3 regions of the Hymenobacter miniatus genome follow, and region 1 is predicted to be linked to each of the others. Evidence: riboswitches for the same ligand, from Rfam matches in the RefSeq annotation. Region 1 holds a riboswitch; each other region holds the start of a gene.

What was found. Region 1 has a riboswitch for S-adenosylmethionine ahead of JAO73_RS18925 (O-acetylhomoserine aminocarboxypropyltransferase/cysteine synthase family protein). Riboswitches for the same ligand answer to the same signal wherever they lie in the genome.
Region 2: linked by a shared signal. The riboswitch ahead of metH (methionine synthase) and the one ahead of JAO73_RS18925 (O-acetylhomoserine aminocarboxypropyltransferase/cysteine synthase family protein) in region 1 are both predicted to bind S-adenosylmethionine.
Region 3: linked by a shared signal. The riboswitch ahead of JAO73_RS14470 (trans-sulfuration enzyme family protein) and the one ahead of JAO73_RS18925 (O-acetylhomoserine aminocarboxypropyltransferase/cysteine synthase family protein) in region 1 are both predicted to bind S-adenosylmethionine.

The regions. Positions count from the first base shown of each region.
Region 1 is NZ_JAELXR010000014.1:92,548-96,753, forward strand. Features, by position in the region: gene JAO73_RS18915 (hypothetical protein) at 29-451, opposite strand; gene JAO73_RS18920 (LysM peptidoglycan-binding domain-containing protein) at 635-925, shown strand; SAM riboswitch class I at 1,113-1,228, shown strand; gene JAO73_RS18925 (O-acetylhomoserine aminocarboxypropyltransferase/cysteine synthase family protein) at 1,618-2,997, shown strand; gene metX (homoserine O-acetyltransferase MetX) at 3,195-4,206, shown strand, end outside.
Region 2 is NZ_JAELXR010000004.1:316,530-320,735, reverse strand. Features, by position in the region: gene JAO73_RS08635 (molybdopterin molybdotransferase MoeA) at 1-1,123, shown strand, start outside; SAM riboswitch class I at 1,499-1,606, shown strand; gene metH (methionine synthase) at 1,678-4,206, shown strand, end outside.
Region 3 is NZ_JAELXR010000008.1:238,588-242,793, reverse strand. Features, by position in the region: gene JAO73_RS14475 (D-alanyl-D-alanine carboxypeptidase/D-alanyl-D-alanine-endopeptidase) at 1-465, opposite strand, end outside; gene JAO73_RS14470 (trans-sulfuration enzyme family protein) at 643-1,845, opposite strand; SAM riboswitch class I at 1,988-2,102, opposite strand; gene JAO73_RS14465 (Na+/H+ antiporter) at 2,303-3,913, opposite strand; gene JAO73_RS14460 (hypothetical protein) at 4,045-4,206, opposite strand, start outside.

The sequences.
Region 1 (4,206 bases):
GGGCTTTTTGTAGAATTGGTGGCGATGCCTAGTCCTTTTCCAGCATCAGCGTGGCGCCGTCGGCCGACTTCAGCGTGAGCTTGTCGTCGGTGAGGGTTTCTACGGCGAAAGTGTTGGCCGTAGCGCTGCCTTCGGGGGTGAAGGTGATGGTTTTACCGGCCTGGTCAAAGGTGTACTTGCCCGACACGGCACCGGCGGCGCCGTCGGTCATGGTGTAGTTGCCGTTGGCAAAAACGTGAAGCTCCTGCTGTTTTTGCGCGTCAGTTTGCTTTACTTTGTCGCCACTGGCATCGGTTTCTTTAGCAGTTTTCCATACCTTGCTATCGGTGCCGTACAGCATATTCACGCCTTCTACCTTGCCTTTGTCGTTGCCACACGCCGTGACAAACAACGACACCAACAGCAACAGGCTGGCGAAATAACGGAGCGAAAAAAGGGACTGAAGTTTCATGAGCACAAAAAGAAGAATGGTGAAAGAATGAGAAAGCCTGCGGTTGCAAACTCGTCGGCTTACGGACCCGCAAGCAAAAGAGTTTACGCCGTAACCTCGTCGGAGCCGGCCCGTATATGGGCCCTGTTGGCTACCCCACGGGGCGGCTCATTCAATTTTTTTTTCATCAAACGGAACAAATCCATGGGACTCTTTGATTTTCTCAGCGACAAAGGCGAGCAAAAACCCGTAGAGCCCGCAGCGAAGCCGGCTGCTGGCGGCACTGATTTTTTCGGAAACGCGGCCAATGCCAATCCAGCCGCCGCCGGCGATTCGTACACCGTGGTAAGCGGTGACTCGCTGTCTAAAATTGCCAAACACCACTACGGCGATGCCGCCAAGTGGCATCAGATATACGAGGCCAACAAGGCCACCATCGGCAGTAACCCTGACCATATCGAAGTCGGCCAGGTGTTAACCCTACCTAGTCTCTAGGTACTTTTTTGCAGAAAAAAGGTGAGAAAAGCCACTCTGTTTCAGGGTGGCTTTTTTGTGTTTGGGCGGGTCCGAAAACGGCCAGCGAAAAATTTATTTCGCCCTGCTTGCTTGCCCGTCCAAAAATTTCTCTCGTACATTTGCCCCCACCAACCCGGTACTCCCTGCTAACGGCGGGAAGTTTTACGTTTTATACAGAAGCGGCGAGAGACTAGGCTCCCTGACCCGCTGGCAACCTTCCTTCCTGTGAAAGGTGCCAATTCCTACCCACTGCGGCGTTGGCCGCGCTGGGGCATATGACTCGAGTGCCATGGAAAATTCTTCTCGTTTCGCCTTTCCCAACCCGACTCCTGCGGCTGCTTTGCGCGCCGGGGCTTCGGGTTTTTCTGTTTCGGCCCCGGGCCGTTGCATGCCGGCCGCGCCGTTCGCCCGAATGCGAATGTGCTGTTGCTGCCCGTGTTGTTGCTAAGCTGATTTCGGCTTAGGCACCCCCTCCCCTCCTTTCTGGATTTTCTGGTGGCTTCTCGGGGCCGTCGCGCGCCTTTTCGGCACGTTCGGCGCGCACCAGGCCGCCGCTTCAGCACGGGCACACTTCGGGGACTTGCTGCGCTTCAAGTGCTTATGAACAAGCCAATTAGCGCCTTTCTCTATCAACTCATTCCGGTTTTTCAACCTTCAACCATTCCCCCATCATGTCCGCTCAATCCCTGCACTTCGAAACCCTGCAACTCCACGCCGGCCAGCAGCCCGACCCCACCACCGGCTCGCGCGCGGTGCCCATTCACCAAACCACCAGCTACGTGTTCAAGAACGCCGAGCACGGCGCCAACCTGTTTGCTCTGAAAGAGTTCGGCAACATTTATACCCGCCTCATGAACCCGACCACCGACGTGTTTGAGCAGCGTGTGGCGGCGCTGGAAGGCGGCGTGGCCGCGCTGGCCACCAGCTCGGGCCAGGCGGCGCAGTTCATTGCCCTCAACAACATCCTGCAGGCCGGCGACAACTTCGTGAGCACGGCCTTCCTCTACGGCGGCACCTACAACCAGTTTAAGGTGGCCTTCAAGCGGTTGGGCATCGAGGTGCGCTTCGCCGACGGCGACAACCCGGCCTCGTTTGAGGAGTTGATTGACGAAAATACCAAGGCCATTTACCTCGAAACCATTGGCAACCCCAGCTTCAGTATTCCGGACTTTGAGGCCATTGCGGCCATTGCCAACCGGCACGACCTGCCGCTGATTGTGGACAACACCTTTGGGGCGGGCGGCTACCTGTTTCGGCCCCTGGAGCACGGCGCGCACATCGTGGTAGAGTCGGCCACGAAGTGGATTGGCGGGCACGGCACCAGCATCGGCGGCGTGATTGTGGACGGCGGCACCTACGACTTCGGCAACGGCAAATTCCCGCAGTTCACCGAGCCCAGCGAAGGCTACCACGGCCTAGTGTTCAACGACGTATTTGGCAAGGGCGGGCCGTTTGGCAACATCGCCTTCATCATACGGGCCCGGGTGGAAGGCCTGCGCGACTTCGGCCCCTCGCAGAGCCCGTTCAACGCTTTCCAACTGCTCATCGGACTCGAAACCCTGAGCCTGCGCGTGGAGCGCACCGTGGAAAACGCCCTCAAAATCGCGACTTGGCTGGAGCAGCACCCGCAGGTGGAAAGCGTGAACTACCCCGGCTTGCCCAGCAGCCCCTACCACCGCCTGGCGCAGAAATACCTGAAGCGCGGCTTCGGCGGCGTGCTGAGCTTCTGCATCAAAGGCAGCAAGGAAACGGCCACGCAGTTCATCGATAACCTCAAGCTTATCAGCCACCTGGCCAACGTGGGCGACGCTAAGACGCTCATCATTCAGCCTTCGGCCACCACGCACCAGCAGCTCAGCGACGAGGAACAACTGGCCGCTGGCGTCACGCCCACGTCGTTGCGCCTGTCGGTGGGCATCGAGCATTTTGAAGACATCAAGGGCGACTTGCAGGCCGCGTTTGACGCCGTGGGCAATACGGCCAGCCTGCCTACGGAAGGCGAGGCCGTGACCGAGCCCGAATTAGAGCACGCCCAGCCGCTGGAAGTGTAACCCCACCGCCGCCAGCGGGCCACCCCTGGTGGGCCGGTGCCAGTCTCGCTGGCGGCTTCTTGCTAGTTAGGTCGATGCAGAACCAGCCCACGGGCGGGCCCACTTTCCTGCAGTTTGTTGGAGAAAGATGGGGGTGAGATACCAAGGGCCGGTTTCGTGCGCTGGTTCTGCAGCGACTTTTTTACACTTGATGACCCATGTCAGACCATATTTTTCACCTGCCCGACCTGCTTCTTGAAAGCGGCGAAACCCTGGCCGGGGCCCACGTGGCCTACCGCACCTGGGGCCAGCTCAACGAGGACCGCGACAACGTGGTGTGGGTGTGCCACGCCCTCACGGCCAACGCCGACGTGCTGGCCTGGTGGCCGGGGCTGGTGGGGCCGGGGTGCTACTACGACCCCGCCGAGTACTTCATTGTGTGCGCCAACGTGCTGGGCTCCTGCTACGGCAGCACCAGCCCACGCGACCCGGACCCCGCCACGGGCCGCCCGCGCTACCAGCACTTTCCGCGGCTGACCATCCGCGACCTGGTGGCGGCGCACGAGGCCCTGCGCCAGGACCTGGGCCTCACCGACATTCACACCCTGATAGGCGGTTCGCTGGGCGGGCAGCAGGCCTTGGAGTGGGCCGTGCAGCGGCCCGATTTGTTCGACCACCTCGTGGTCATTGCCACCAACGCCCGGCACTCGGCCTGGGGCATTGCCTTCAACGAGGCCCAGCGCCTGGCCATTGAAGCCGACCCCACTTACGCCGCCGGCCAGCCCGGCGGGGGCGACGAAGGCCTGCGCGCCGCCCGCGCCATGGCCCTGCTCAGCTACCGCAGCTACTTGGCCTACGCCGACACCCAAACCGACCCCGACGACGACCACCTGCCGCACGAGCACCGCGCCAGCACCTACCAACGCTACCAGGGCGACAAGCTGGTGGCCCGCTTCGACGCCTATAGCTACGTGGCCCTGAGCCGCAGCATGGACAGCCACAACCTGGGCCGCGGCCGGGGCGGCGTGGCGGCGGCGCTGCGGCGCATCGGGGCTCGCACGCTGGTGCTGGGCATCACGTCCGACGTGCTGTTTCCGCTGAGTGAGCAGCGCGAGCTGGCCGCTCACATTCCGGGCGCGATGTACGCGGAGCTGGACTCCCGCTACGGGCACGACGGTTTCCTGCTGGAAACGGCAGGAATTACGCACTTTCTGGAGCGGTTTTACGCGC
Region 2 (4,206 bases), on a different contig from region 1:
CGAGACGCTGACGGCCGACCGCGACTTCCCGCCCTTCAACCGGGTGGCCATGGACGGCATTGCGGTGGCCCACGCCGCCTGGGCCGGGGGCCAGACCGAGTTTGAAATCCAACACGCCCAGTACGCCGGCGCCCCGCCCCGGCCGCTGCTCAGCCCCCGGCAAGCAGTGGAGGTGATGACGGGCGCCGTGCTCCCCGCCGGTACCGATGTGGTGGTCCGTTACGAGGACATCCTGCTGCACGACAACCGCGCCACCGTCCAGATTCCGCCGCCCGAAGCCCCCGGCGTCAACATCCACCACCAGGCCGCCGACCGCCGCGCGGGCGAGGCCCTGCTGCTGCCCGGCACCCGCCTCGGGCCCGCCGAACTGGCCGTGGCCGCCACCGTGGGCGCCGCCGAAATGCAGGTAACGCGCGCCGCCCGCGTGGCCGTAGTGAGCACCGGCGACGAGCTGGTGGGCATTCAGGAAACGCCGCTGCCGCACCAGATTCGGCGGTCTAACGCCTATGCCTTGCAGGCGCTTTTCGGCCAGCAGGGGGCCGACGTTTCCCTGTTCCACCTGCCCGATGCGCTGGACGAACTGCGCGACGGCCTCACCAAAATTCTGGGCGCGGGCTTCGACGCCGTGGTGCTGAGCGGCGCCGTGAGCAAGGGCCGCGCCGACCACCTGCCGGGCCTGCTGCGCGAACTGCACGTCAGGGAAATATTTCACGAAGTGCAGCAGCGGCCGGGCAAGCCGCTGTGGTTTGGGGCGCGGGCCGGCGGGCCGGTGGTGTTTGGGCTGCCCGGCAATCCGGTGTCGACTTTCATCACGGCCTGCCGCTACGTGCGGCCCTGGCTGCGCGCCGTGCAACAGCCCGAAGGCGCCGCCGAAGCGGCCGCCACGGACGAGGCCCCGCAACCGGCCGTGCTCACCGCGAACATCAATTTCAAGCCCCCGCTCACGCACTTCGTGCCCGTGCGTCTGGCCGTGGACGCCGAGGGCCGCCGTCTGGCCACGCCGTTGCGCGTGGGCGGCTCCGGCGACATGATGGGGCTTGTGGGCGCCACCGCATTTCTGGAGCTGCCGCCCGAGCCGGCCGTGTTTGCGGCGGGCAGCGCGTGGCCGGCGTGGGCGCTGTAGGCCGGATGTTGGGGAACCTCCGTGCGCTGGCTCCGTAAAGCAACGGGAGCCGCAGCGCCAGCGGCTGAGTGTTGAAGGTGGCCCGGCGCATTGGCCACCGTCTTTTTTCTCACCGCAACCCACCCGATTATGCCGACGAAAAAAGCAAGCACCGCCAAAAAAGACCCCTGCTGGAAAGGCTACGAGCAGGAGGGCACCAAGAAAAAGGACGGCAAAACCGTCCCCAATTGCGTGAAGAAAGACTAGCCTTCGTTCTTTTCGTTATGCCAAACGGCCCCGGCCTGCGCCCTTGTTGGCGTGGGCCGGGGCCGCAGTTTTTTGGTCTGATTTCGACGTGGGGTTGTTTTTGTGGCAGTGTTGTATCTTCGTCCTACGCTGCTATCCAGAAAGACCGAGGGACCGGGCCCGATGACGTCTTGGCAACCTACCGCGAGTAGGTGCCAACTCCCGTTTCACCGCCGTTTTGGTGAAAGAAGATGACAGCCGGAACTGTGCGCCTGCGCACGGGTTTCTTTCTGGATACGCGCTTCCGTAGCTATTCGCCCCCGAAAGAAATGTCCACTGCCACCCTCGCCGCCCCCTCTCCCCTTCCCGAGCTGCTCCGCCAGCGCCTGCTGATTCTCGATGGCGCCATGGGCACCATGATTCAGCGCCATCTGCTCACGGAGGAGGATTTCCGCGGCACGCGCTTCGCCGACCACCCCAAGCCCCTGCGCGGCAACAACGACCTGCTGAGCCTGACGCGGCCCGACATCATCAAGGGCATTCACGCCGAGTACTTCGCCGCCGGGGCCGACATGGTGGAAACTAACACCTTCTCCGGCACTACCATTGCGCAGGCCGACTATGGGCTGGAGCACATTGTGTACGAGCTGAATTACGAGTCGGCCCGCCTGGCCCGCGAGGCGGCCGACGAGTACAGCACGCCCGAGCGGCCGCGCTTCGTGGCCGGCGCCGTGGGCCCCACCAACCGCACCGCCTCGCTCTCGCCCGACGTGAACCGGCCCGGCTTCCGCGCCGTGACCTTCGACGAGCTGGCCACGGCTTACCTGGAGCAAGTGCGCGGCCTCGTGGACGGCGGCGTGGACACGCTGCTCATCGAAACCATCTTCGACACGCTGAACGCCAAAGCCGCGCTCTACGCCGTGCAGAAGTTCTTCGACGAAGGCGGCCGCGTGGTGCCCGTCATGATTTCGGGCACCATCACCGACGCCTCGGGCCGCACGCTGAGCGGCCAGACGGTGGAGGCATTCTGGAACTCTATCCGCCACCTGCCGCTGCTGAGCGTGGGCCTGAATTGCGCCCTCGGGGCCCACCAGCTCAAGCAGTACGTGGAGGAATTGAGCCGCATTTCCGACGTGCACATTTCGGCTTATCCCAACGCGGGTTTGCCCAACGCTTTTGGTGGGTATGATGAATCGGCGCAGGAATTTGCGGCGCTGGTGGAGGAATATCTGAAGGAAGGCATCGTGACGGTGGTGGGTGGTTGTTGTGGCACCACGCCCCAGCACATTGCCGAGCTGAGCAAGCTGGCCGAGAAATACCAGCCCCGCCAATTGCCCTCCGTACCCACGCCTTCCACGCGCCTGAGCGGACTGGAGCCGTTTACCATCAAAGAGGAAAGCCTGTTCGTGAACGTGGGCGAGCGTTGCAACGTGACGGGTTCGCGCGCTTTCGCCCGCCTCATTCGCACCGGCGCGTACGAGGAAGCCCTGGCCGTGGCCCGCCTGCAAGTGGAAGAAGGCGCCCAGGTGCTCGACATCAACATGGACGAGGGCATGCTCGATTCGGAGCAGGTGATGACGACGTTTCTGCACCTCATCGCCTCGGAGCCCGACATTGCGCGGGTGCCCGTCATGATTGACTCCTCGAAGTGGAGCGTGCTCGAAGCCGGCCTGAAATGCGTGCAGGGCAAGAGCATCGTGAACTCCATCTCGCTGAAAGAAGGCGAGGCGGCCTTCCGCGAGCGGGCCCACACGGTGCGCCAGTACGGCGCGGCCGTGGTGGTGATGGCCTTCGACGAAAACGGCCAGGCCGACTCGCTGGCGCGCCGCATCGAAATCTGCCAGCGCAGCTACGACATTCTGACGAAGGAAGTGGGCTTCGACCCGTCCGACATCATTTTCGACCCCAACATCCTGACCGTGGGCACGGGCATGGACGAGCACCGCAACTATGCGCTCGACTTCATCGAGGCCGTGCGCTGGATTAAGACGAACCTGCCCGGCGCGCTCACCAGCGGCGGCATTTCGAACATTTCGTTCTCCTTCCGCGGCAACGACGTGGTGCGCGAGGCCATGCACACGGCCTTCCTCTACCACGCCATCCGGGCCGGCCTGGACATGGGCATCGTGAACCCCGGCCAGCTCGGCGTGTACGATGAAATCGAGCCCCATTTGCTGGAATTGGTTGAAGACGTGCTGCTCAACCGCCGCGCCGACGCCACCGAGCGCCTGGTGGAATTTGCCGACACGGTGAAACAGAAGGACAAGGCCGAAGTGAAAGCCGACGAGTGGCGCAGCCTGCCGGTGCAGGAGCGCCTGTCGCACGCGTTGGTGAAGGGCATTACCGAGTTTATCGACGAAGACACCGAGGCCGCCCGCCGGGAGCTGGCCCGCCCGCTCGACGTGATTGAGGGCCCGCTGATGGCCGGCATGAACGTGGTGGGCGACCTGTTCGGGGCCGGCAAAATGTTCCTGCCGCAGGTAGTGAAATCGGCCCGCGTGATGAAAAAGGCGGTGGCCTACCTGGAGCCGTATCTGCTGGCCGATAAGCAGGGCTCGGACCGCCAGACGGCCGGCAAAATCCTGATGGCCACGGTGAAGGGCGACGTGCACGACATCGGCAAGAACATTGTGGGCGTGGTATTGGCCTGCAACAACTTCGACATCGTGGACCTCGGCGTGATGGTGCCGCTGGAGAAAATTCTTGACGAAGCCCAGAAGCAAAACGTGGACGTCATTGGCCTGTCCGGCCTCATCACGCCCTCGCTCGATGAAATGGTGTACGTGGCCCAGGCCATGGAAAAGCGCGGCATGAAAACGCCCCTGCTCATTGGCGGGGCTACTACCTCGCGCCTGCAC
Region 3 (4,206 bases), on a different contig from region 1:
CGTCACGCATTTGATGTCGCAGTAGGCCAGCACTTTCTCGGGGCGGTTCAGCAAAAAGCTGTAGGCGCGGCGGCTGGGCACGTCGCCGTGCAGCAGCGTGGGGTCGCCGGTGCCCTGGAAAAACAGCGTGTCGCGGCGTGAGAAGTAGCGCAGGCTCGGCAGCGAATCACCGAGCAGGTGCAGCCCGGCATAAAAGCTGAACAGCTTCATGTTGCTGGCCGGGGTGAAGTATTTGGCTTCTTGGTAGCCGTAGAACGGCTTCGTGCTGTCGGCATAGGCCAAGCTCAGGCCCACCTGGTGCTGGCGCAGGATGGCCGAGCTATTCAGCAACGAATCGAGCCAGGGCAGCGGCCGGCCCGGCGCCGTGGCGGCGGTGGCCGGCGGGGTGGTGGCGGTTTGCGCGCAAGCCGGCAGCTGGGTGGCCCCCAGCGTCAGCAGCAACAGAAAATACAGGGAACGTAGCATCGGCCGCAACTTACGCAACAGACACGGTCGGGGAGGCTTTTATGGCCCAAATCATGCTTGGCGCCCAAAAATCGGCCGAATAAAACGGCCGCCATTGGGCCCGGTGGCGGCTCCCGTAACGGCGGGCGGCCACTGACTGGCTTCTTCGCGCAGCCAGCCTGCCGCCCGCCGTTGCGGCTAGGCCAGCACGGCCTCTGCTTCGGGCACCGCCAGCGGTGCGCTGGCCGCGGCAGCGCCCAAGCCATCGAGCGCCTGCGCCAAATCCGCAATGAGGTCGTCGGCGGCCTCCAGGCCAATGGAGAGGCGCAGCAGGCTGTCGGCAAAGCCGGCGGCGCGGCGCTGCTCGGCCGGGATGGCCGTGTGCGTCATCGAAGCCGAATGGCACACCAGGCTCTTGCCGCCGCCCAGGCTCACGGCCAGCTTGAAGTAGTTCAGGCTGGTGGCAAGTTGCGTGGCCGCGTCCACGGTGTCGTCTTTCAGCACCAGCGCGATGATGCCGCCAAAACCGTCGGGCTGCTGCTGCCGGGCCAGGCCGTGGTTGGGGTGCGATTCCAGCCCGGGGTAATACACAGCCTGGATTTCGGGGCGGCTTTGCAGGAAGCGGGCCACCTGCAGGGCCGCGCTGCAGTGCCGGGCAATGCGCAAATGCAGGGTTTCGAGCCCGCGAATCACCAAAAACGAATCGAACGGCCCCAGTATGGCCCCCGAGGCGTTTTGAATGAACTGGATTTGCTTGCCCAGCTCTTCGGTAGCTGCCACCACGGCGCCGGCAATCAAATCGGAATGGCCGCCCAAATACTTGGTGGCGCTGTGCACCACCAAATCGGCGCCCAGCAGAATGGGCTGCTGCAGCACGGGCGAAGCAAAGGTGTTGTCGACGCACAGCCAGGCACCGGCGGCGTGGGCCAGCTCGGCCAGCCCGGCAATGTCGGAGACTTTGAGCGTGGGGTTCGAGGGCGTCTCCAGCCACACCAGCTTGGTGCGCTCGGTGATGGCGGCCTGCACCTGGGCCAGGTCGGCGGTGTCGCAATACACGATGTCGATGCCGAAACGGCGGTACACGTGCTCAAACAGGCGGAAGGCCCCGCCGTAGATGTCGTCGATGGCCACAATCTGGTCGCCGGTCGAGAGCAACTTCAGCACGGCATCGATGGCGGCCATGCCGCTGGCAAAGGCGTAGGCCGAATGGCCGTGCTCGAGGCCGGCCAGCAGCTGCTCCAGGGCGCTGCGGGTGGGGTTGGCGGTGCGGGAGTAGTCGTAGCCCTTGTGCACGCCCGGCGACTCCTGCACGAAGGTACAGGTCTGGTATATCGGCACCGCGAGGGCACCGGTTTGTTCGTCGACGGGAAAGGACTGAATGAGGCGGGTGGAGGCTTGCATGAGGCAATGAGCGTTTTGTGGCTGAGACGAAAACGCACCCGGGTACCTAAGCACTTTCAAGATTTCTTACCGAAAGGGCACAAAAAAAGCCCTTCCGACAAGTCAGAAGAGCACCACCGCTGCAGTCGGGGAACATCTTGTAGACTTATCTTCTCCTGAACCGGCCGAAACTGATTCAGAACAGGATTTAGCACCTGGTATTGCTACTGGTTGCTAAGGCATCGCAGGGCCTGTCCCTCCGCCTTTCTTGATAAGTGCCCCGATTAGGGAGCGTGCCGCAAAGATAGCGGCGGCCTGAAACGACGCAAGCGAGGGAGTGGAAAAAATAATCAGCACTTCCTGCAGAGCGCAGCGAAGCATCTCGCGTGTGGTAGTAATTTAATTGATATTAGTTGAAGCAGGCGAGATGCTTCGCTGCGCTCTGCATGACGTTCCGTTATCAGCCGGCCGCCCTCCCCTACCGCTCAATGTGCTTCACCTTGGCCTCGTCCAGGTCCAGTTGGGCTTCCTGCTGGCGCAGCACTTCGTCGTCGAAGCTGTCGTGGTGGCGCAGGTGGGCCAGGGCCTCGCGCTCCACGTTCAGCACATCGAGCAGCACGAGGTGGTACTGGCGCAGGGCGTCGCGGCCGGCCTGGTCGGTTTCCAGCGCGTTGAGGGTGCGGGTGGTGAGGTTGATTTCGGTTTGCATGCGCTGCTGCAGGCGGGCAATCAGCTCGTTGGCTTCCGTTTCGGCGGCGTAGTGGCGCTGCAGGTGCTTCACGGCCGCGGTGCGCAGGTGCAGGCGCACGCCGGCTTCCTGCTCTTCGAGGGGCATGCGGTCGTCGCGCTCGGCAATCCGGGTGAAGCGGATGATGGCCGGCAGCGTGAGCCCCTGCAGCACCAGCGTGACCAAAATGACCACAAATGTGATGAACAGAACGAGGTTGCGCTGCGGGAACTGCAGGCCGTCGTTGGTCATCAGCGGCACCGATAGCGCCGAGGCCAGCGACACCACCCCGCGCATGCCCGCCCAGCCCAGCACCAGCGTGCCCTGCCAGCCGGGGCTGGGCTCGGCATTGCGGATGCTTTTGCTCAAATAGCGCGGAATGAACGCCGCCGGGTACATCCACAGCAGCCGAATGACAATGACCAGCCCGCTCATCAGCAAACCGTAGGCAATGCCTTGCTGCAAAGAGTATTCGCCCAGCCCTTCCACCGCAATGGGCAACTGCAGGCCAATGAGAATGAACACCAGCCCATTCAGCACGAAGCTCACGCTGGCCCACACGCTGTTGGCCTGCAGGCGGGTGTTGGCGTCGAACACCCGGTGCGACAGGTGCGAAAGCAGCAACCCGCCGCTCACCACCGCCAGCACGCCCGAAAAGTGGAATTCCTCGGCCAGCAAATACATCACGTAGGGCGCCATGAAGGTGAGCACCGTGTTGATGCTGGGCGTGGTGGGCAGGTACTTGTGAATGAGGTAGAAGCCGTAGGCCACGCCCAGCCCCACCGCCAGCCCCATGCCGCTCACCAGCAGAAAGCTGGTGGCCGCCTCCTGCCACACAAACACGCCCGACGACACCGCCAGCAACGCAAACCGAAACACAATCAGGCTGCTGGCGTCGTTAATCAGGCTCTCACCTTCCAGAATAGCCGTCACCCGCCGCGGCACCTTGATGCCGCGCAGCACTGAAGTGGCCGCCACTGCATCGGGCGGCGAAATGATGCCCCCGAGCAGGAACCCCAGCCCCAGCGTAAACCCCGGAATGACGGCCCGCGCCACGTAGGCCACAATGGCCGAAGTAAAGGCCACCAGCCCAAACGCGAGCAGCCCAATGGCCCGACGCCAGCGCCAGAAATCGTTCCAGGAGGTGGTCCAGGCCGCCTCGTAGAGCAGCGGCGGCAGGAAAATCAGGAATATTAAATCGGGCGCAATGGCCACCCGCGGCAGGCCGGGCACAAAGCTGAGCGCCAGCCCACCCAACACCAGAAAAATGGGGTAGGAAATGCGCAGCTGCTGCGCCAGCATCACCAGCAGAAACACGACGAACAGCAGGCCGAGAACGAGGAGCAGGGTTTCGTGCAACATGGGGCCGGGTTGTATTTACCAGCCCAAAGAAACACCCGGCCGCGCCAGCCAACGAAACGGCTTGCCCAAGCGCGCTGTGCTTCAGCGGGCGCGACGAAGCAGGATGACGAAACGCTTGGGCGCGTTCTATTCTACCGGTGCCACAGCTGGCGGCCCGCCGTGGGCCGCTTGGGCCGGTCGAAAAGCACCACGTAGAGCACGCCCAGCAACGGCGTGAGCAGCAAGGCCGTGAGCAGGCGCAAGTGCCAGTAGTGCACCGGGCTCAGGCCCCAGCTCTGGACGAGGTGATTGAT